Regions from separate parts of the Stutzerimonas decontaminans genome, predicted to be linked through region 1. Evidence: riboswitches for the same ligand, from Rfam matches in the RefSeq annotation. Region 1 holds a riboswitch; the other holds the start of a gene.
What was found. Region 1 has a riboswitch for cobalamin ahead of UIB01_RS17510 (TonB-dependent receptor domain-containing protein). Riboswitches for the same ligand answer to the same signal wherever they lie in the genome.
Positions count from the first base shown of each region.

Region 2: linked by a shared signal. The riboswitch ahead of btuB (TonB-dependent vitamin B12 receptor) and the one ahead of UIB01_RS17510 (TonB-dependent receptor domain-containing protein) in region 1 are both predicted to bind cobalamin.

Region 1 is NZ_CP007509.1:3,796,050-3,806,208, reverse strand. Features, by position in the region: gene ribBA (bifunctional 3,4-dihydroxy-2-butanone-4-phosphate synthase/GTP cyclohydrolase II) at 1-668, shown strand, start outside; gene ribH (6,7-dimethyl-8-ribityllumazine synthase) at 727-1,203, shown strand; gene nusB (transcription antitermination factor NusB) at 1,200-1,685, shown strand; gene thiL (thiamine-phosphate kinase) at 1,698-2,660, shown strand; gene UIB01_RS17535 (phosphatidylglycerophosphatase A family protein) at 2,714-3,211, shown strand; gene UIB01_RS17530 (retropepsin-like aspartic protease family protein) at 3,298-3,945, shown strand; gene ribA (GTP cyclohydrolase II) at 4,056-4,673, shown strand; gene UIB01_RS17520 (hypothetical protein) at 4,670-5,077, shown strand; gene UIB01_RS17515 (cobalamin-binding protein) at 5,077-5,877, shown strand; gene UIB01_RS17510 (TonB-dependent receptor domain-containing protein) at 5,900-7,759, opposite strand; cobalamin riboswitch at 7,858-8,073, opposite strand; gene UIB01_RS17505 (AAA family ATPase) at 8,329-10,159, opposite strand, start outside.
Region 2 is NZ_CP007509.1:3,281,882-3,292,040, forward strand. Features, by position in the region: gene bluB (5,6-dimethylbenzimidazole synthase) at 1-627, opposite strand, end outside; gene UIB01_RS15015 (cobyrinic acid a,c-diamide synthase CobB) at 624-1,916, opposite strand; gene cobO (cob(I)yrinic acid a,c-diamide adenosyltransferase) at 2,041-2,652, opposite strand; gene UIB01_RS15025 (hypothetical protein) at 2,649-3,218, opposite strand; gene btuB (TonB-dependent vitamin B12 receptor) at 3,266-5,119, opposite strand; cobalamin riboswitch at 5,235-5,449, opposite strand; gene UIB01_RS15035 (metallophosphoesterase family protein) at 5,595-6,398, shown strand; gene nhaD (sodium:proton antiporter NhaD) at 6,412-7,665, opposite strand; gene UIB01_RS15045 (C40 family peptidase) at 7,854-8,378, opposite strand; gene UIB01_RS15050 (C40 family peptidase) at 8,455-9,087, opposite strand; gene UIB01_RS15055 (hypothetical protein) at 9,210-9,452, opposite strand; gene UIB01_RS15060 (cytochrome b/b6 domain-containing protein) at 9,473-9,811, opposite strand; gene UIB01_RS15065 (group II truncated hemoglobin) at 9,827-10,159, opposite strand, start outside.

The sequences.
Region 1 (10,159 bases):
TGGCGCGTGCCGGCCATACCGAAGCGGCCTGCGACCTGGCGCGCATGGGTGGTTTCGAGCCGAGCGGGGTGATTTGCGAGATCATGAATGACGACGGCACCATGGCGCGCCGTCCTGAGCTGGAAGCCTTCGCCGAGCAGCATGGTCTGAAGATCGGCACCATCGCCGACCTGATCCACTACCGCATGATCCACGAGCGTACCGTCGAGCGGGTTTCCGAACAGCCGCTGGAAACCGAGCTGGGCCAGTTCAACCTGGTCACCTACCGCGACGGCGTCGAGGACACCGTGCACATGGCGCTGACCCGCGGCGAAATCTCCCCGGAGGAGCCGACGCTGGTCCGCGTGCACAACATGGAGCCGCTGCGTGATCTGTTGCTGGTCACCGTGCCGGGCCGCTGGAGCCTGCGCGCGGCGATGAGCGAGGTTGCCAAGGCCGGCAAGGGCGTCGTGCTGCTGCTCGGCAACCCGCTGACCGGCCCGCAGCTGCTGGCGCAGCTGACCCGTCAGCAGCCGCCGACCCCGGCTACCTACAGCACCGTCGGCGCCGGTTCGCAGATCCTGCGTGACTTGGGCGTTCGCAAGATGCGCCTGATGAGCGCGCCAATGAAGTTCAACGCGATATCCGGCTTTGATCTGGAAGTTGTAGAATACCTCCCGGCCGAATAATCAGAGGCGCCGCGCAGTCCGCGGCGCCTTCGTTCTTTAAAGAGATGAGAAAGCACCCATGCCCCTGAAGACCATCGAAGGAACCTTCATCGCCCCGCAGGGCAAATACGCCCTGGTCGTAGGCCGCTTCAACAGCTTCGTCGTCGAGAGCCTGGTCAGCGGCGCGGTCGACGCGCTGGTTCGCCACGGCGTCAGCGAGAACGACATCACCATCATCCGCGCACCGGGTGCCTTCGAGATTCCGCTGGTCGCGCAGAAGGTCGCCCAGCAGGGTGAATACGACGCCATCGTCGCCCTCGGCGCGGTCATTCGTGGCGGCACGCCGCACTTCGAATACGTTGCCGGCGAATGCACCAAGGGTCTGGCTCAGGTTTCCATGGAATTCGGTGTGCCGGTCGCCTTCGGCGTACTGACCGTCGATTCCATCGAACAGGCCATCGAACGCTCCGGCACCAAGGCCGGCAACAAGGGCGCCGAAGCCGCACTTTCCGCACTGGAAATGGTGAGCCTGCTGTCGCAGCTGGAGGCGAAGTGAGCCTGAATCACGACGATAGCCAGGACGCTCCCCAGCCCAAGGCCAAGGGCAAGATCGCCACGCGCCGGGTCGCTCGCAGCCTGGCGATGCAGGCGCTGTATCAATGGCACATGGCCGGTCAGAGCCTCAACGAAATCGAGGCGCAGTTCCGCGTCGACAACGATTTCTCCGGGGTGGACGGCAGCTACTTCCACGAGCTGTTGACCGGTGTCGCGCGCACCAAGAGTGAAGTCGACGGTGCCATCGCGCCGAATCTCGACCGTCCGCTGGAGGAGCTCGATCCGGTGGAGCTGGCGATTCTGCGCCTGTCTACCTACGAGCTGATGCAGCGCATCGACGTGCCTTACCGCGTGGTCATCAACGAAGGTATCGAGCTGGCCAAAGTCTACGGCGCCACCGACGGACACAAGTTCGTCAACGGCGTGCTGGACAAGCTGGCCCCCACGCTGCGCAGCGCCGAAGTGCGCAACCACAAGCGCTGAGGGCCGCTCGCCTTGCTGGGTGAGTTCGAGCTGATCCGTCACTACTTCGCCGCCGCCGCTTGTGCCAGGGCGGGCGGCGAAGTCGTTCTCGGCATTGGCGATGATTGTGCCCTGCTGCAGCTTCCGGTCGGCGAACAGCTGGCTGTTTCCACTGATACCCTGGTCGCCGGGGTACATTTCCCCGATCCTTGCGATCCCTTCCTGCTCGGCCAGCGCTCGTTGGCCGTGGCCGCCAGTGATCTCGCCGCCATGGGCGCCACGCCCATCGGCTTCACCCTTGCCCTGACCTTGCCTGCTGGCGATCCACTCTGGCTGGCGGAACTTGCCCGTGGCCTGGATGCGATGGCGCTTGATTGCAGCCTGCGTTTGATTGGTGGCGACACCACCCGCGGCCCGCTGAGCCTTACCGTTACGGTGTTCGGCCGAGTCCCGGCCGGGCAGGCGCTGGTTCGGTCCGGTGCGCAGGTCGGCGATCTGCTCTGCGTCGGCGGCGTGCTTGGTGAAGCGGCCGGCGCGTTGCCGCTGGTGCTCGGTCAGGCCGAAGCCGAGGCGGATGTCGCCGAACACCTGCTGGCACGCTACTGGTCGCCGCAACCGCAGCTGGCCCTGGGTGAAGCGCTGCGAGGCAAGGCCACGGCGGCGCTGGATATCTCCGACGGTCTGCTGGCTGACTGCGGGCATATTGCCAAGGCTTCGGGTGTGGCCTTGCAGATCGAGCGTGACCGCCTGCCTCTGTCCGAGCCGCTACGCCGGTTCGCCGGTGAGGGCGAAGCGTTGCGCTGTGCGCTGGCCGGCGGGGATGACTATCTGCTCGCCTTCACGCTGCCGCCCGCTGAGCTATCTGCGCTGCTCGATGCCGGCTGGTCGGTGCACGTCATCGGTCGAGTGGCGGCGGGGCAGGGGGTGCAGCTGCTTGATGCGGCGGGCAACGAAGTGGCCGTGTCCGAGCGTGGCTACAACCATTTCAATGCGTAGGCGCTGGTTCGACCCCGTAGCTGCTTGCCATCGATCCGATAAGGAACGCTGTTTTGACTGACTCCGCACCGGTCGCGACCAAGCCACAAACCCTGGTCTGGTCCAATCCTTGGCACAATCTGGCGTTCGGCTTCGGTTCCGGGCTGATGCCCAAGGCGCCGGGCACCTGGGGTTCGCTGGTAGCACTGCCGTTCGTGCCGCTGTGGCAACTGCTGCCGGGCTGGGGTCATCTGCTGATGCTCGGGCTGACCATGCTGTTCGGCGTCTGGCTGTGCGGCAAGGTGGCGCGTGAACTCGGTGTGCACGACCACGAAGGGATCGTCTGGGATGAGTTCGTCGGCATCTGGATCACCTTCTGGCTGGTGCCGGAAGGCTGGTACTGGATGCTGCTTGGTTTCGTGGTGTTCCGCGTGATGGATATCGCCAAGCCTTGGCCGATCAGCTGGGTGGATCGGCACATCCATGGCGGGGTGGGCATCATGCTCGACGATATCCTCGCCGGTATCGCGGCCTGGGCGGTCATGCAGGGACTGGTGGCGCTGTTGGTTTGATTGTGCGTCCGGTCGCTGCAGCGTGCCGGCTGTTAATGGATGATCGGTCGTTCCGGCCCGGACGGCCTGGTTTCGAGGAAATAGCCATGCGTAGCATCCCCATTCTGTTCGCCAGCCTGTTGCTGCTGCCCGCACTGGCGCAGGCCGCGTCCATGGTGCAGGTGGTTGGGCTGTTTCCGGGGGCTGCGGTGGTCAATGTCGACGGCCAGCGCAAGCTGGTCAAGGTCGGCCAGACCGGCCCAGGCGGCGTTCAGGTAGTCAGCGCCGATGCCAGTGGCGCGGTGCTGCGGGTCGATGGCGTCGAGCGTCACTACAACCTGAGCCGCGAATACAGCGGCGCCTACGCCACACCAAGCAAGACCCAACTGAGCGTGGCCAAGGGCACCGGCGGCCATTACTGGATCGCCGGAGCGATCAATGGCCAGCCGATCCAGTTTCTCGTCGATACCGGCGCTACCTCCGTGGCGATCAACGAACATCAGGCTCGCCGCCTGGGCATCGACTACCGGGTCAACGGCCGGCCGATGGTGGTGAGCACTGCCAGCGGTACCGCCAAGGCCTGGCGCGTTCATCTCAACAGTGTGAAGGTCGGGGCGATCGAGGTGATCGGCGTGGAAGCGGTAGTCGTCGAGGGTGGCTCGCCCACCGACGCGTTGCTCGGCATGAGCTTTCTCGGTCGCGTCAGCTGGCGCGAGGAGCAGGGCGTGCTGGTGCTGGAGTCGAAAACCTCCTGAGCCGCTTCCCGACGGCACGATAGGCGCGGTCGACGGCCAAACTCTCCAGCCAGATTCGGGGTTAGTTGGTGTTACAATGTCCGCTTTTCTGCCTTCTGGGATTTCCGCCCGTGTCTGTCGTGTTCGTCGCCGCTTCCCAACTGCCGACGCCGTTCGGTGTGTTCACCATGCATGGTTTTCTCGACCAGGACACTGGCAAGGAACATGTCGCGCTGACGCTCGGCGACGTGGCCGATGGCAAGCCGGTGCTGGGGCGTCTGCACTCCGAGTGCCTGACCGGTGATGCGTTGTTCAGCCTGCGCTGTGACTGCGGCTTCCAGCTGGAAGCGGCACTGCGGGCGATTGCCGACGAGGGCCGCGGCGTGCTGCTCTATCTGCGCCAGGAAGGCCGCGGCATCGGCCTGCTGAACAAGATCCGCGCCTACGAGTTGCAGGACGCCGGCGCCGATACCGTTGAGGCCAACGAGCGCCTGGGCTTCGCCCCGGACATGCGCGACTACGGCATCTGCCTGCCGATGCTCGAGCATCTCGGCATCGCGGAGATCAAGCTGATGACCAACAACCCGCGCAAGGTCAAGGCTCTGCAGGGCTTCGGCATTCGCGTCGCCGAGCGCAAGCCGCTGCAGATCGCGCACAATCCGCATAATCGCAAATACCTCGCCACCAAGGCCGGCAAGCTCGGCCACATGCTCGGCGAGATTCACCAGGGCGAAGCCGAGCAGTCGTGACGCGAGACGCCGCCCTTCGCCAGCTCGCACGTGACGGCTGGCTGTATACGCTGCTGATGGTGCTGCCTGTGCTGGTGCTTGGGCGCACATCGGTGGTGTTTGCCGATTGGGGTCTGCCACTCTTCGCTGCCGGCCTGGTTTCGCTGTTCTTCAGCCTGCGGGCCTTCACCCGCTTCAAACATGCACTGATTGCCACCGAACAGGCGCTGAACGGCCCGGTGGAGGACGATGCCTGGAGCGATCTGCGCCGTGTTCGCCGTCGCGGTCTGCTGATCGCCTCATTACCGGCCTGGATCGGCGCTGCGGGTGCGCTATTCGGCATGGAGCCGGTTGCTCGCCTGTTGCTGGTATTTGGCAGCCTGGTGTTGCTGGTGCTCTACCGCATTCCGCGGCAATTGCATTGATGCGACGTCTGCTACTCGTCGCGCTGGTTTCGCTGGCGTCATTGCCTGCGTTGGCTGCCGAGCGAGTAGTGAGCCTGGCGCCATCGCTCAGCGAGATCATGCTCGAACTCAACGCCGCCGACCGGTTGGTTGGCGTCCTGGATGGCGGCGAGCGCCCAGCAGAGCTGCAGTCGGTGCCTTCGGTTGGGCGCTACGGCCAGGTGGAAATGGAAACCCTGCTCAGCCTGCGCCCGGACCTCGTGCTGCTCTGGCCGGACAGTGTGCCGCGCAGTCAGCGTGAGCAGTTGCAGCAGTTCGGTATTCGCGTTCTGGTTGCCGAGCAGACCCGTCTCGAAGGGCTGGCCGAGCAGTTCGTTGCGGTTGGCAATGCCGTAGGCCGCGCCGAACAAGGCGAGCGGCTGGCGGAGCAATTTCGCGCGGGCCTTGCCGAGTTACGCAGCAACTACAAGCGCGCTGAGCCACTGCGGGTTTTCTATCAGATCTGGAATCGCCCGCTGTATACCCTCGGCGGCCAGCAGATCATCAGCGAAGCGATAGAGGTGTGTGGTGGGCAGAACGTTTTCGCCGACCTGACCCTGGCGGCACCTCAGGTCAGCATCGAAGCCGTGCTTGCTCGCGATCCCGAAGTCATCCTGGCCGGCAGTGGTGCGCAGCTGGACGAGTGGCAGGCCTGGCCGCAGCTCAGCGCCGTGCGTGATGGGCGATTACTGGAAGTGCCCGACAAGGGGCTGGAGCGACCGAGCTTCCAGATGCTGGCGGCGATCCGGAAGCTCTGCGAAGTGATGGCCGCAGCGCCCTGAGCGGGCGCGCTGGTTAACGCGACTACAGCGACGGATTCCAGATGACGGCGAACAGTGCGGTGCGGCCCTGCTCCTTGTAGCCGTAGGCGCTGTCCATGTTGGCGAATTCGCGCTGGTACAGCGCCAGGTGATAGTCCTTGTCCAGCACGTTATCCAACTTGGCTTCCCAGCGAAGTTCGGGGGTCGCCTGCCAGCTCGTGCGAAGGTTCAGCACGGCATATCCTGGGATTGTGGTGCGCTCAGACTCGTAGTTTGAATTGAACGCGCTGTCGTCGAAGCGCTGGCTGAAGGCCTGCCAGGACGCGCCGACGCCGAATGCGCCGAATTGGCGATCCATGTCCAGGCTCAGCGAGCGCTTGGCGCGACGTTGTAGTACCCGTCCGCTGTTCCGATCACGTGGATCGATGATGCTAACGCCGAGGCTCGCCTGCCACCCCAGCAGTTCGCGCGCCGCACTGGCTTCGAAACCGTTGATCCGTGCCTGGCTGATGTTTTCCATTCGGGTTCCACCCCAGGCAATCATGTCTTCGACGTCGGTACGATAAAGCGCGGCTTCCAGCTGGGTCTCGTCGAATTCAGCGCGCCATTGCAATTCGTAGGTCTTCGAAGTCTCCGGCGTCAGGTCCGGGTTCGGACCCCAGGCTGGGGGTGCGTAGAGATCGGTGAACGTGGGCGCACGGAAGCCTTCACCGTAGCTCAGAATCCAGCGCTGCGACTCACCCACCGGCAGGCTGAGCGCCGCGTTCCAGCTGTTGTGGCTGCCGAACTGCTGATTGTCATCGTGGCGTAGGCCCAGCTCCGTACCGAATCGCTCGCTCTGGAAGCTGTGCTGGGCAAAGAAAGCGAGGTTGTCGCGGCTGTCTTCCTGGTAGGTGGTGGTGGCATCGAGACGGTCCTCGTACCAGTCGCTGCCGAGACTTAGTTGCTGGCGTTCGCTCAGCTGCAGGCGATTGATCCAGGCAGCCGAGTGACGGGTGGTTTCCAGCAGGCCGTCGTTGTAGTTGGAGCCGACCGCGCGGTTGCGATCGAAGCTGCGACCCATCTCCAGACGGCTGTTCCAGATGTCCGTCAGCTGACTGTCCAGGTAGCCGCTGTAGCTGCTGACGCGAAACTCGTCCTGCGGTGCGCCCGGAGCAAACTCGTAGGCATCGTCGTACTCGTTCTTGCCGCGCTGGTCGTTGAGACTCAAGCCCGCTTTCCAGTTTGCATCGAACTGGTGATCCAGCTTCAGGTGCAGCGCCTTGTTGCGCTGGCCATCGTTGTCTCGATCGGCGCCGCGGTTGTCGCGGGTGATATCGAGGCCGTCGCTCTCATCGAGGCTGGCGCCTAGATGGACACGGGTCTGCTCGGTCCCGGCTGCCAGGCTCAGGCTGCGCTGGAAGGTCTGGTCGCTGCCGGCGGCCAAGCGGACTTCCGGTTTTATTCCGGGTTTGCCGCCACGGGTAAAGATCTGGATGACGCCACCAATGGCATCCGCGCCGTAAAGCGAGGAGCGCGGGCCACGGATCACTTCGACACGCTCGATGTTGTCGATAGCCAGGTAGTCGAGGCGGGCGAAACCGCTGGTGGCTGAAGCAATGCGTTGGCCATCGACCAGCACCAGCGTTTGTGCAGTACCGGTGCCACGCAGCGACAGCGATGCCACACCGCCAGGGCTGCCCACCTGTACGCCTGGCACACGCCGCAGCAGCTCGGGCACGCTGCGGGCTTGTAGCCGCTCGATATCGGCTCGAGTGAATACGGTATTGGCTGCAGTGGCCTGGGCGCGGGGTTCAGCCTGGCGGGCTGAGGTAATGAGCATGCTTGGCAGCTCCTGCTCAGCAGCAAACACCTCAACGCCAGGCAGCAGCGCCACGGCCAGGGCAAGTCGGGACAGTTTCATTCTTGGAATTCCTCAAAAGATCGCAGACTTTTGAGGAGGGCAGGAACAAGCGCGGGGGATGACGGGCAGCAGCGCTTGACGGTGCTGCCCTCCGCAACACCAGTCGAATCCGTCAGGCCGGTCTCCGGGCTTTCGACGCGCATCGCGCTCACCTTCCCATGTCGGAACACAGTGGCTGTCGAGCGGACGGCGATCCCAAGGATCGCGGTCGATTACCGTTGCGGGGGCAGCGCCGGCCTTGCTCTTCGAGCGCACCGGCTTCCCGTTTAATGCGGACCTTGCGGTCGTGCACACCTGGGCGGATAAGAAAACGCGCGAACCTTACGGCGGGTAGTGGGCAAACACAAGCGGACGAATGGCCGCAAGGGCCGCCAGCGCCTGTGGTTTCCGAGCAAAGTCGCGTCCCAGGGCTGCTCGCAGGTTGTTTGAAAAACATCCAGCCGCGATGGTGTTGCGCGCAGCAGAATGTTCAGCGATCTGCGCTGACTTGTTTGACGGCCGCGTTGGGCTCGAAGCGACCGAGCCCGTTGCCGATCACCGTCGAACGACGGCGTCGAAAGCGCCGGTCCTTATGGCAGCCCTCCAACAATTTGCAGATCACTCTGCCCATTGCCCTGACGGCGTACACGGATCTGCACCGGAATGCGCTCGTGCATTTCCGCGACGTGGCTGATCACCGCCACCTTGCGGCCCTGGGCCTGCAGCGAATCGAGCGCGTCCATGGCGATTTGCAGCGACTCGGGGTCGAGGCTGCCGAAGCCTTCGTCGATAAACAGCGATTCGATCTTCAGCTTGCTCGATGCCATCGACGCCAGGCCCAGCGCGAGGGCCAGCGAGACGAGAAAGGTTTCGCCGCCCGACAGCGAATGCACCGAGCGCAGTTCGTCACCCATTTCGGTATCCAACACCAGCAACCCCAGTGGGCTGCCGCCGCGCTTGAGGCGATAGCGGCGCGCCAGTTGGCGCAGCTGCACGTTGGCGTGCTGCACCAGCAGGTCGAGGTTGTAGGCCTGGGCAATCTTGCGGAAGGCGCCGCCGTCGCTGGAACCGATCAGCGCGGCGATGCGTCCCCAGCGCTGATGCTCGGCCCGCGCGGCGTCGATCTGGGTGAGCAGCGCCTGGCTCTGACTGCGACGCTTATCATCGTCGATCAGCTTGGCGCGGGTTTCCGCGCAGCGCTGGTCGGCCTGCTCGCACTGCTGCAGTTGCTCGGCATGGCGTTGCTGCAGCAGTTCGGTGTCCGGCGTCTCGGCATGCAGTTGTTTGTGCGTGTTCAGGCGGCTGAGGCAGCCGTCCAGACGCTCGCGACAGCGGGTCAGGGTTTCACTGTTCTCTCGCAGGCGCTGGCGCGCCTCGGTAATCAGCTGGTCGTCCATGTGCAGCAGTTGGGCGAGAGTGGCATCGTCCAGCTCCGGATGGCTGACGCGCCAGGCTGCCAGTTCGGCATTCAGTGCATCGCGTTCCTGCTCCAGTTCAGCGTGGCGCTGCTGGCAGTTCTGCTGCTCGCTGTGCAGGCGCGTCAGGCCAAGCTTGCTCTCGTTGAGCTGCTGATCGATCTCGGCCTGGGCCTGGCGGGCGGCGTGGATTGCCGCATCCAGCTGCTGTTGCCAGGCGCTGGCGCTGGTCTGTTCGCCAAGGCTGGTGCGCAGTGCCTGCTGGCAGGCCAGCAGCAGTTTCTCGCGCTCGTTCAGCCGCGCGCTGCAGCTCGCCTGTTTCTCTTGGCGATGGCGTTGCTGCAATTGCTCGTCGCTGCGGCGCTGCTCGCACTGGCGCAGCTCCTCGGCCAGCTCGGATTGCGCCTGAAGTTGCTGCAATCGCATGGCGACGTTGGCGTCCAGCTGCATAAAGGTCTGCGCCGGGTTTTCGCGCCAGCGCTGCAGCTGTTCTGCGGGCAGTAGCTCGGCGAAGGCCTGCAGTTCCTCGTCGAGTTGTTGGCTGTCGCGGGCGAGCGCATCGCGTTGGCGGGCGAGTTGCTGGGTCGCCTCGACGCAGGCCTCGCGCGCGGCCTGCCAGGCCTGCTGCAGGGTTTCGCTGCGCTGTTGCAGCGCGAGCAGTTGCTGCTGACGCTGGCTGGTGTTGGCGATCTGGTCTTTGAGTGTCGTCAGCTGCGCTTCCAGCCATTGCGAACGCTCGGCTTCCGGCTGCTCAAGCAATCGCGTGTGTGCGGGCAGGGCTAGCAGGCGCGGTGCCAGGGCCTGCAGCTGCACCTCGACTTCGCCCTGGCGTTGTTGCGTCTGCCGCAACTGCGTGCTGAGCGCGACATGGCGATCGCGCAGTTCCTGCAGACGCCGGTCCTGTTCCTGCAGCGACTGGCGCGCGCGCTCGGCCTCGCTGTCGTCGTGTCGGTCGAGGCTGGCGACCAGCGCATCGGTCTGCTGCCAGGGATGCTCGTCGCTGCCG
Region 2 (10,159 bases), 510 kb from region 1:
CTCGAAAACCAGTTCGTGCAGCGGGAGCGGCGTGGTCCAGCCTTCCAGTGCCAGCATCGGCGCCGGGTAGAACTCATGCACCGGCCCGAGACAGAGGATCGCCACCGGTTTGGCGCCATCCGGCATGCCGAGCAAGGCGGCCAGCGCGGCGGGATCGAACAGTGACACCCAGCCCATGCCCAGGCCTTCCGCCCGCGCCGCGAGCCAGAGGTTCTGGATCGCGCAGGCCAGCGAGGCGAGGTCCATCTCCGGCAGCGTGCGGCGACCGAAGATGTGCTGCTCACGGCCATCCATCAGCGCAGCGACCAGCAGCTCGGCACAATCCTCGATGCCCTCGACCTTGAGCCGCATGAACTCGGCGGAACGCTCGCCGAGCGCCTGAGCCGTGCGCTGGCGCTCCTCACCGACCAGAGCGGCGATGGCCGTGCGCAACTCGGCGCGGGTAATGCGGATAAAGCGCCACGGCTGCATCAGGCCGACGCTGGGTGCCTGATGCGCGGCGTTGAGCAGTCTCGACAGCAGCTCCGACGCCACCTCGCCGCCGGCGAAATGGCGCATGTCGCGGCGCTCACCGATGGCGCGATAGACCGCCGCGCGCTCCTGCTGGCTGAAGGCATGCACGCTCACGGCCGGAACAGCGCCGCGGCCGCCACCGGATCGGACGGCAGATAGAAGTGGATATAAGACGCCGTCAGCCGGCCATCTCGATAAACCGCTTCGGCTGTGCGCTTGTAGTTCGGGCACTCGCCGCGAGCCAGCGGCTCGAGTGGCGACTCCAGCGCGGAATGATGGAAAGTGTGGCCGCGCAGCCGCCCTTCCGGCAGTTCCACCTCCTGCAACGCCAGCGCGGTCAGACGCTTCTGCATGCGCGCCTCGCCGGGCAGCAGACCAAGCATCTGCGCGCGCTCATCGGCACGGTCAGTCAGCCCGTCGAGCAGATAGAGCATGCCGCCGCACTCGGCGAGGATCGGCTTGCCCGCCTCATGATGCGCGCGGATGGCGTCGGCCATGGCACGGTTGCGCGACAGGCCACGCAGATGCAATTCGGGATAACCGCCCGGCAGGTACAGGCTGTCGACGGCCGGCAGGCGGGCGAAGCGCAGCGGCGAGAAAAACAGCAACTCGGCGCCCAACGCTTGTAGCAGGTCGAGATTGGCCTGGTAGAGAAAGGCAAAGGCCGCATCGCGTGCGACACCGATGCGTACACCCGCCAGCAGCGGTTCGAGCGGCGCGCTGGCCGGCGCGGCGAAGCTGACCGGTGCAGGCAACTCGGTGTCCGCACTGAGCGCCAGGGCATCGGCCGCGGCATCCAGACGGGCGTCCAGATCAGCCAGTTCCTCGGCCTGCACCAGGCCCAGGTGCCGGCTTGGCAGCTCTACCTCGACGCTGCGCGGCAGGGCGCCGTACCAGCGGATCGCCTGCGGAAGGCTGTCGCGCAGAATCTCGCCGTGCCGGGCGCTGCCGACCCGATTGGCCAGCACGCCATCGAACGGCAGGTCCGGCTGGAAGCTGCTCAACCCATGCGCCATTGCGCCGAAGGTTTGCGCCATGGCCGAGCCGTCGATCACCGCCAGCACAGGAACGCCGAAGCGCCGCGCCAGATCCGCCGCCGAGGGCGAACCATCGAACAGGCCCATCACGCCTTCGATCAGGATCAGGTCGGCCTCGCCCGCCGCTTCCCAGAGCAGGCGCCGCGACTCCTCTTCGCCAACCATCCACAGATCGAGCTGATAGACCGGCTTGCCGCTGGCACGCGCGAGGATCATCGGGTCGAGAAAGTCCGGTCCGCACTTGAACACCCGTACGCGCTTGCCCTGCCGCGCATGCAAACGCGCCAGAGCCGCAGTGACGGTGGTCTTGCCCTGGCCGGAAGCAGGTGCGGCGATCAACAGCGCCGGGCAGTTTCTACTGGTCATCGCGGTCTCTCATCAGCATCGTAGGGTGGATGACGCTTCACCCATCCACCGACCACGCCGATGGTGGATGAAACAGACGTCATCCACCCTATGCAACGGTCCGTGAATGTCTTGAGCGCTGGCATCAAAATTCGACGCCTTTCTGCGCCTTCACGCCGGCCTTGAACGCATGCTTGACCAACGCCATCTCGGTGACGGTGTCCGCCGCCTCGACCAGACCCGGCGGGGCGCCGCGGCCGGTGACCACCACGTGCTGCAACAGCGGCCGCGACTCGATGTCGGCGAGCACCGGCGCCAGCTCCAGGTAGCCGTACTTCAGGGCGATGTTCAGTTCGTCGAGCACCACCAGGCCGATCTCGGGATCGGCCAGCAGCTCGGCTGCGACCGCCCAGGCTTCGCGGGCCTTGGCGATGTCACGCTGGCGATCCTGGGTTTCCCAGGTGAAGCCCTCGCCCATCACGTGGTAGCGCACCTCGTCCGGGAAGCGCCGGAAGAATGCCTCCTCGCCGGTGCTGGCCGCGCCCTTGATGAATTGCACCACGCCGACCTTGATGCCATGGCCGAGCGCACGCGCGACCATGCCGAAGGCGGAACTGCTCTTGCCCTTGCCGTTACCGGTGTGCACCAGCAGCAGGCCGTACTCGTCCTGCGCCTCGGCAATCTTCTCGTCGATCAGCGCCTTCTTGCGCTGCATGCGCGCCTTGTGGCGATCATCGCGCTCGCTCGATTCGCTCATGCCCGGGCCTCGTCACGCTGCCCGACCCAGGCGCGCAGACCGGCGAACAGCAGCGCGGCGACGCCGACATACAGCGCCAGGGTCGACAGGTAGCGCGGGTAGTAGGTGGCGATTCGGTCGGCCAGCAACATCAGGCTCGGCTCGGGGTAGCGCCCGGAGAAATAGAGGAAGCCGCCGCCGGAGAACAGGTAGCAGACGAAGGCACTCGCCATCACGCACAGCGCCAGGGTCGCCAGGCTGCTCAGCTGGTCACGATGCCAACGAGCGTAGAGCCGGCCGCCCAGCCACAGCGAACCGTACGCCGGCACCAGCATCCAGTAGGCCGGCGACATGCACCAGTCGCTGACACCGGCCCACTGGATGGCGGCGAAATCCAGTAGCGAAGCCTCGAGAAACAGTGCCGGAAACACCCACTTCGGCCGCACCAGCACACCGGCGAGGAAGAACACGGCCCAGGATGCGCTCGGCAGGTTCACGCTGGCGAAGTGCTGTCCGCGGGTCATGGCCAACAGCGCAGCGAGCGCGAGGCCCACCAGCAGCTGGTATCTCGGGGCAAGCTTGATCATTGCAATCTCCTTGATGCGGCGCGCGGGACGTCCGCGCGCCTTCGGGTTCACAGCGCCTGGTAGCGCACGGTCAGGTAAGCGGCCTGTCCGGGCTGGTTGTAGCCCTCGGCGGTCTCAAAGTCGGCGTCGAGCAGATTGGCGACGCGTGCCTGCAGGCGCCATTCAGGGGTGATGCGGTACTCGCCGCGCAAATCGAGGGTGGCGTAACCGGACAGCTCCTTGGTATTGGCGAGGTCGTCGTAGCGCTGCCCCTCGGCGTGCAGGCTGGCGCCGACGCTGAAGGCACCGAGCCGGCGGTCGAGGTCGAGGTTGAACAGCTGCTTGGCCCGGCGCGCCAGTTCGTTGCCACGGTTGGCGCCCGCAGAGCGGTTCTCCGGCTCCAGCAGGCTGTAGTTGGCATTCCAGTCCCAGCCCAGCAATTGGCTGCCGAGCACCAGCTCGACGCCACGGATACGCGCTTCCTGCACGTTGGCCGGTGCGGAAATGCTGGCGTCATAGGCGATGAGGTCATCCACCACGGTGCGATAGGCATTCACCGCCCAGTGGCCCCAGCCATGCTGGCCGGCGAGGCCGACCTCGAGGCTCTCGGAGGTTTCCGCATCCAGCTCAGGATTGCCGTAGTTGGGGTAATACAGCTCGTTGAAGGTCGGCGCCTTGAATGCCGTGCCATAGCTGACGGTGCCGCGCAACCAGTCGGTCAGCGCGTAGCCGTAGCCGATGTTGCCGGTGTGGTGCTGGCCGAACTGCTCGTTGTCGTCACGACGCAGCGACAGCTGCCAGTCATGGCGGCCGACCTCGCCCAGGTACTGAGCGAAATAGCCGTCGTTGTCTCGCGAGTCCTCGGCGTACTCCGTGGTGCCGTTGACCTCGTCGCGCTGGTGGTCGGCACCCAGGATCAGCGTATGCCCCGCGGCCAGCTCGATATCGTTCTGCCAGCTGAACGTGTCGCGACGGCTGTCGAAGCGTGAATAGAACTGTCCGTCCTGATAGGCATCGGATTTGTCCTCGCTACGCCCGGCCTGCAGCGTCACCAGCCAGGGCTCCAGCGGACTGAAGCGCGCACGGGTGCCGAAGACCCTCGACTCGCCATCGGCATTGGCGCCGAAGCCGGACGTGCGAGCCCGGTTCACGCTGTCGTAATCGTTGTGCGACTTGGCCTGCAGCAGGTTCGCGTCCAGCTCCAGGCCGTTGTCGAAGCGGTAGCCGGCGCTCAGCGTCGCTGACAGGTTGCGATAGCCGTCGGCGTCGTTTTCGTAGCCACTGGTGCCTGCCGACTTGACGTTGATGCCGTCGGTATCCGAACCGCTGACGCCCAGGCTGTACCAGCCACGACCGTCACCACCGGAAACGCCGGCGCTGCCGCTGTAGGTGTCGTGGGTGCCGTAACCGGCCGAGAAGAACGGCTTGACGCCCTGCCCCTCGCCCTTGCGGGTGAAGATCTGGATCACCCCGCCGATGGCTTCCGAGCCATACAGGCTGGAACGTGGGCCGAGTACGACTTCGATGCGCTCGATCAGCTCCAGCGGCAGGTCCTGCAGTGCGGCACCGCCGGCAGTCACCGAACCGATCTTGATGCCGTCGATCATCACCAGCACATGATCGGATTCGGTGCCGCGCATAAAGAGCGAGGTGGACTTGCCAGGCCCACCGTTGTTGCTCAGCGAAACGCCGGGAACCTGCTTGAGCAGCTCGGGCAACGAACTCGCCTGGCTGCGCTCGATGCGCTCACGGTCGATCACGGTCACCGCAGCGAGGCTTTGCTGAGCCGTCTGTGCGGTGCGGGTGGCGGTCACCACCTGTTGCTGGAGATCCAGCGGGGCCGCGGCCAGTTGGCCAATGGAAAAGGGGGAAATGCCGAGCAACACATAGGCCGCTGGCTTGAAACGGGGCTTGCCAATCAAGGTTCAGGTCTCCGTCGTGCCCACCCGCACGACTGAAAGTCGACGAAGACAGACGGAGGAACAGCAAAGAGAAGTGAATATCGAACGATATGCACCCGCCCAGCGCCCGCCGCACTGTCAGTGAATGCGACAGGCCGGTCTCCGGGCTTGCGAGCGTACGCCTTGCAGCGTTCCGAAACCGCGCCTTCCCATGCGTGAGCACAGTGGCTGTTACGGTTTCTCAACTCGCCTACCGTTGCGGGGGCAGCGCCGGAATCTTCGTGAGAATGGACCGGCTTCCCTGTTTCACCCCCTCTTCGACGAGGGGGCACCTGAGGCGACGCGGAGGTTAGTCCAAGGCCGGGCGTGACGCAACCGCAGGGTTGTCGCAGCGCTCTGCAATTTCCGCTTGCATCTCGCCACTCGGAACGGCGGACGCCGAAAGGCTTCGAATGCAACAATGCCAGCAATCAGCCAGGACCCATATCCGACGCCCATGACCAGCATCGTGCAGATTTCCGACACCCATTTCGGCACCGAACAAGCCAGCGTGGTTCAGGCGCTGGAAGATCATATACGCGAACACAGCGCCGACCTGCTGGTGTTCTCCGGCGACATTACCCAACGCGCCCGCCGCGGCCAGTTCGCCAGTGCCGCCGCCTTCGTGCAACGGGTGGAAGCCAATGGCGTCGGCGATACGCTGGTAATTCCAGGCAATCACGACATCCCGCTGTACAACCTCTTCGCCCGCCTGTTCACGCCCTACGGCAACTACCGGCGGCACTTCGGCGATGAGCTGGAGCCGGTGTTCGAGAACGACGACGTGCTGGTGGTCGGCCTCAACACCACCCATCCGCGCCGGCACAAGGACGGCGTGGTGACGGCGCGGCAGGTGGAGCGGGTGGCGCAACGGCTGGCCGATGGCGATCCACGCAAGATTCGCATCGTCGTAGCCCACCAACCGTTCGGCGCGATGGTGCCGAGCGATCTGCGCAACCTGCAGCACGGCGCCGAACCCGCGCTGCAGCGCTGGGCCGAGCACGGGCTGGATCTGGTCATGGGCGGGCACATCCACCTGCCCTACGTGCTGCCGCTGTCCAAACAGTACGCCGGCCTCGCGCGGGAGATCTGGATGGTGCAGGCGGGCACCACACTCTCGACCCGCCTGCGCGGCACCTCACCGAACTCTTTCAACCGGCTGAAATTGCATCCGGGCGAAGAGAAGAAGGTCTGCGTCGAGCGCTGGGATCTGCTCGACGACCGCTTCGTACTGGGTTCGCACTTCAACCTGAGCTGGTAGCGCGGCAGCGCCATCAGCCCATCGACAGGCCGATCAGGTATACCCCGGCGAAGCCGATGTTGAAGGCAATGAACAGGTAGAGCATGTGCCGCAGGTAGCTGCCAAAGGTCAGCCCCGGCACCTTGCTCATGGCGACGATGCCAGCCGCCGAGCCGATCACCAGCAGCGAACCGCCGACGCCGACCGCATAGGTCAGCACCATCCACTCGGCGACGCCCATTTCCAGTCCGGACTTGAGCAGCGCGGCGGTCAGCGGCACGTTATCGATCGCCGCGGACATCACCCCCATCAGGTAGTTGGCCATCACGGCGGGCACCTGGTCATAGATATGTACCAGCCCGTCGAGCACGCGGATTTCCTTGAGCATGCCCACCAGCAGGAGGATGCCGAGGAAGAAGAACAGGGTCTCGAACTCCACCTGCCGCACGTACTCGAGAATCGGATCGGAGTCGTTGTCGTCGCTGAAGAAGCGCGCCACCAGAAACATCACCGAGAGGCCGGCGAGGAAGGTCAGTACAGGCGGAATCTGGAACAGGAAGTTGCCAACGATGGTGCTGAGAATGGTGCAGAGGAAGATCAGCGCAATCGCCACGTCCACGCCACGTACATCGTTGCGCTGGCCCTGTACGGCCACCTCCCCCTTCATACCGATCGACAGCATGGCAGCTAGCACCATGACCGCGACGAAGGCCGGTACCGCCAGCACCAACAGCTGGAGGATCGCTACCTTGCCAGCGAGGAAGATCATCAGCGTGGTGACGTCGCCGGTAATCAGCGCCACGCCACCGGAGTTGACGGAGAAGACCACCAACGTGGCGAACTTGATGGTCTTCGCCCGATCCAGCTGCAGCGAAAGGATCAGCGTGATGGAGACCAGCGTCGCGGTGATGTTGTCGGCGAGCGACGAGAACACGAAGCAGAAGGTCGCAGTGAGGAACAGTAACGCTCGTTCGCTGATCCGCCGCGGCAGCACAAGGTAGATCAGGTTCTCGATCATGCCTTTCTTGTTCAGGTAGGCAACGAAGGTCATCGCCGCCACTAGGAATATCCACAATCCGGCAATTTCGGCGATGTTCTCGTTCAGGCTTTCCAGCACGGCTTCCCGCGCTTCGCCCATCGGCGTGAAGATGAACAGCAGCAGCCAGGCCAGGGTGCCGAAGAACAGCGTCACCTTGGCCTTGTTTACATGGGTAATTTCTTCAAGCACGACACCAAGCAGTGCCGCCACCGCCAGCGCGATGAGCACGTACGTCAGCAACTCAGGCATAACTCACCTAATGGAGAAGTAAGGAAAGGGGTTTGTGCACAGCGGGCTGCGCACGGAAGGAAATTGGGCAGCGCATGGTAGCCAAACGCAGAGATGAGCGGAATCACCGCATGTCAAACGCAGAGTATTTCAGAATGTGAATAACGCTAACGAAGCGCTGTCGGTCACGAGGCTAGAAGAGCCTCCACTCAGGGATTGCGTGCAAGCTGCTCGTGATCGAGCACCCGCTTCGCGCCCAGATAGTTTTTCTGCCAGTAACTGGCGGCGAGGCTGTCCAGGCGAACCGTGCCGCCCGAGGACGGCGCGTGGACGAAGCGATCCTGTCCAACGTAGATACCGGCATGGCTGACACGACGGCCACCGCTGGTGGCAAAGAACACCAGATCACCCGGCTGCAGCGCATGACGGCGCACGGCCGGGCCGCGCAGATTGCTCATTTCCTGAGTGGTGCGAGGAAGGTTGATGCCGGCAGCGCCGCGATAGACATAGCCGATCAGGCCGCTGCAATCGAAACCACTGTCGGGCGTGTTGCCGCCCCAGCGGTACGGCGTGCCGACCAAGCCGAGCGCACTGAAAAGTACATCCTCGGCAACACCTGGCATGGGGTGAGAGGTAGCGGGTTCCTGAATAACTGGCGGCGCCGGTGGCTGACCGGCACAGGCGGCCAGCAGCGCAAAGAGGACAACAAGCGTGAGACGGGCCAGGTAGTGCATCGCAGAGCGGTCCAGGCAAATGAGCCATCACTCTGCCGGCATGCGGGGGAAGACGCAACCCCCGCAGATCGCCGGATCAACGCTGGGCGGTGTGTGGTGTCAGGTCCGAAGCCAATGCCAGAACACGCTTGGCTTCCATGTAACTGGCGCGCCAGTACTTGTCGTCCAGGCTGTCTACACGAACGCCACCGCTGCGACTGCTGGAAGCGTGGATGAACTGGTCATCGCCGATATAGATTCCGGCGTGGCTGACCCGGCCACGGCCACGGTTGTTGAAGAACACCACGTCACCCGGCTCCAGCTCGTTACGCTTGACCACCGGCGCGTCGAGGTTGATCAGCTCGCGGGTCGAGCGTGGCAGCTTGAGGCCGGCTTCCTTGCGGAACAGGAAGCCGACGAAGCCGCTGCAGTCGAAACCGCTCTTCACCGAGCTGCCGCCGTAGCGATACGGGGTGCCGACAAGGGTGAAGCCGCGCTCGAGGATGCTATCGGCCAGCTGCGGCAGCTGGTAATCGTGCTCATCAGTAAGCTCGGCCAGCGACTCTTCCTCGCTCTTGTCGAGCGCATCGAAGTCGAATCCAGCCAGGGGGTGATGTTGCGACAGACGAGGCGCATTGGCTTGCTGCTCGGTCTGTACCGGCTGACCGGCACAGGCGGTCAGCAGGGCGATAAGTGCGAGAGGCACGAGGGGTGCGAAGCGTTGGCGCATGGGCACGACCGTGTCGTTGATTTCAAAGTGCCGGCGACTATGCCCGCTATCGCTTCGATGATCAAATTCAATCGGACGAAATGTGACCGGCTGCCTGCGACAAAACGTCTGCGGTCCGTTCTTCAGCCGGAGTTCGATTCAGCCTGATCGCTGGACGCTGCGCTCTGGACGCGGCGCAGCCCGAAGATGGCGCCGAGCACATTATTCCCCTTGAGCTGGTGAACCACCGCAACTGCCACGTGGCCGTACCAGTAGAGCCACAGCAATTGGCCGAAGAATTTGTGCTGCAGTGTATAGCGCGTGAAGGCCATCCCGTCCGCCGGCGGCCCGACATGCCCTGGCGGAATCATGGCGAACATGATCATGCCAGTGACTGCGCAGCCGCTCAGCGCCAGCAGCCCGAGGCCATGCACAAAGCTCGAAAGCCCCGCCGCGGGCCGCTGGCCTGCAGACGACCGCGCAACAGGCCAAACCCTTCGCGCAGCACCAGCAGCCGGCCGGCACGCCCCCAGGGGAACAGGCGCTGAAGATCATAAACGGCGTAGCTATAGAGCCAGAACAGCAACACGATGAGCGCCGTCAGTGCACCAAGCAGGCGATGCCAGGGAAACAGGTACTGACTGCCAGGGTCGGACATCCACAGACTACTGAACTGCTGAAAACAAGCGGTCAGCGCAATGGCCCAGTGCAGCAGGCGCGTTTTGATATCCCAACCAGCAGTCATGCCTGCGCGGCCCGCTCAGCAACCGCACCGCTCGGCGGGCTTCTGCTCGACTGCACAGCTGGCCGCGCCACAGCCAGGCGAGCTTTGCGAATCGTTTCGCAGATAATCGGCCATCTGCGCAAGCGCCTGCTCGAGGCGATCTCGCAGACTGGCGTCCATCGGCGTGTCCGCCAAGGCCCTGCGCATGCAGAACATCCACTGGTCCCGCTCGGATTCTCCGATTCGGAAGAAGCGATGCCTGACGCGCAAGCGCGGGTGTCCGTGCTTTTCGATAAAGCGGGAAGGCCCGCCCAGCCAACCGGATAGGAAGTCGAAGAGCCGCTCACGGATCTCCGTGGTGTCGTCGCC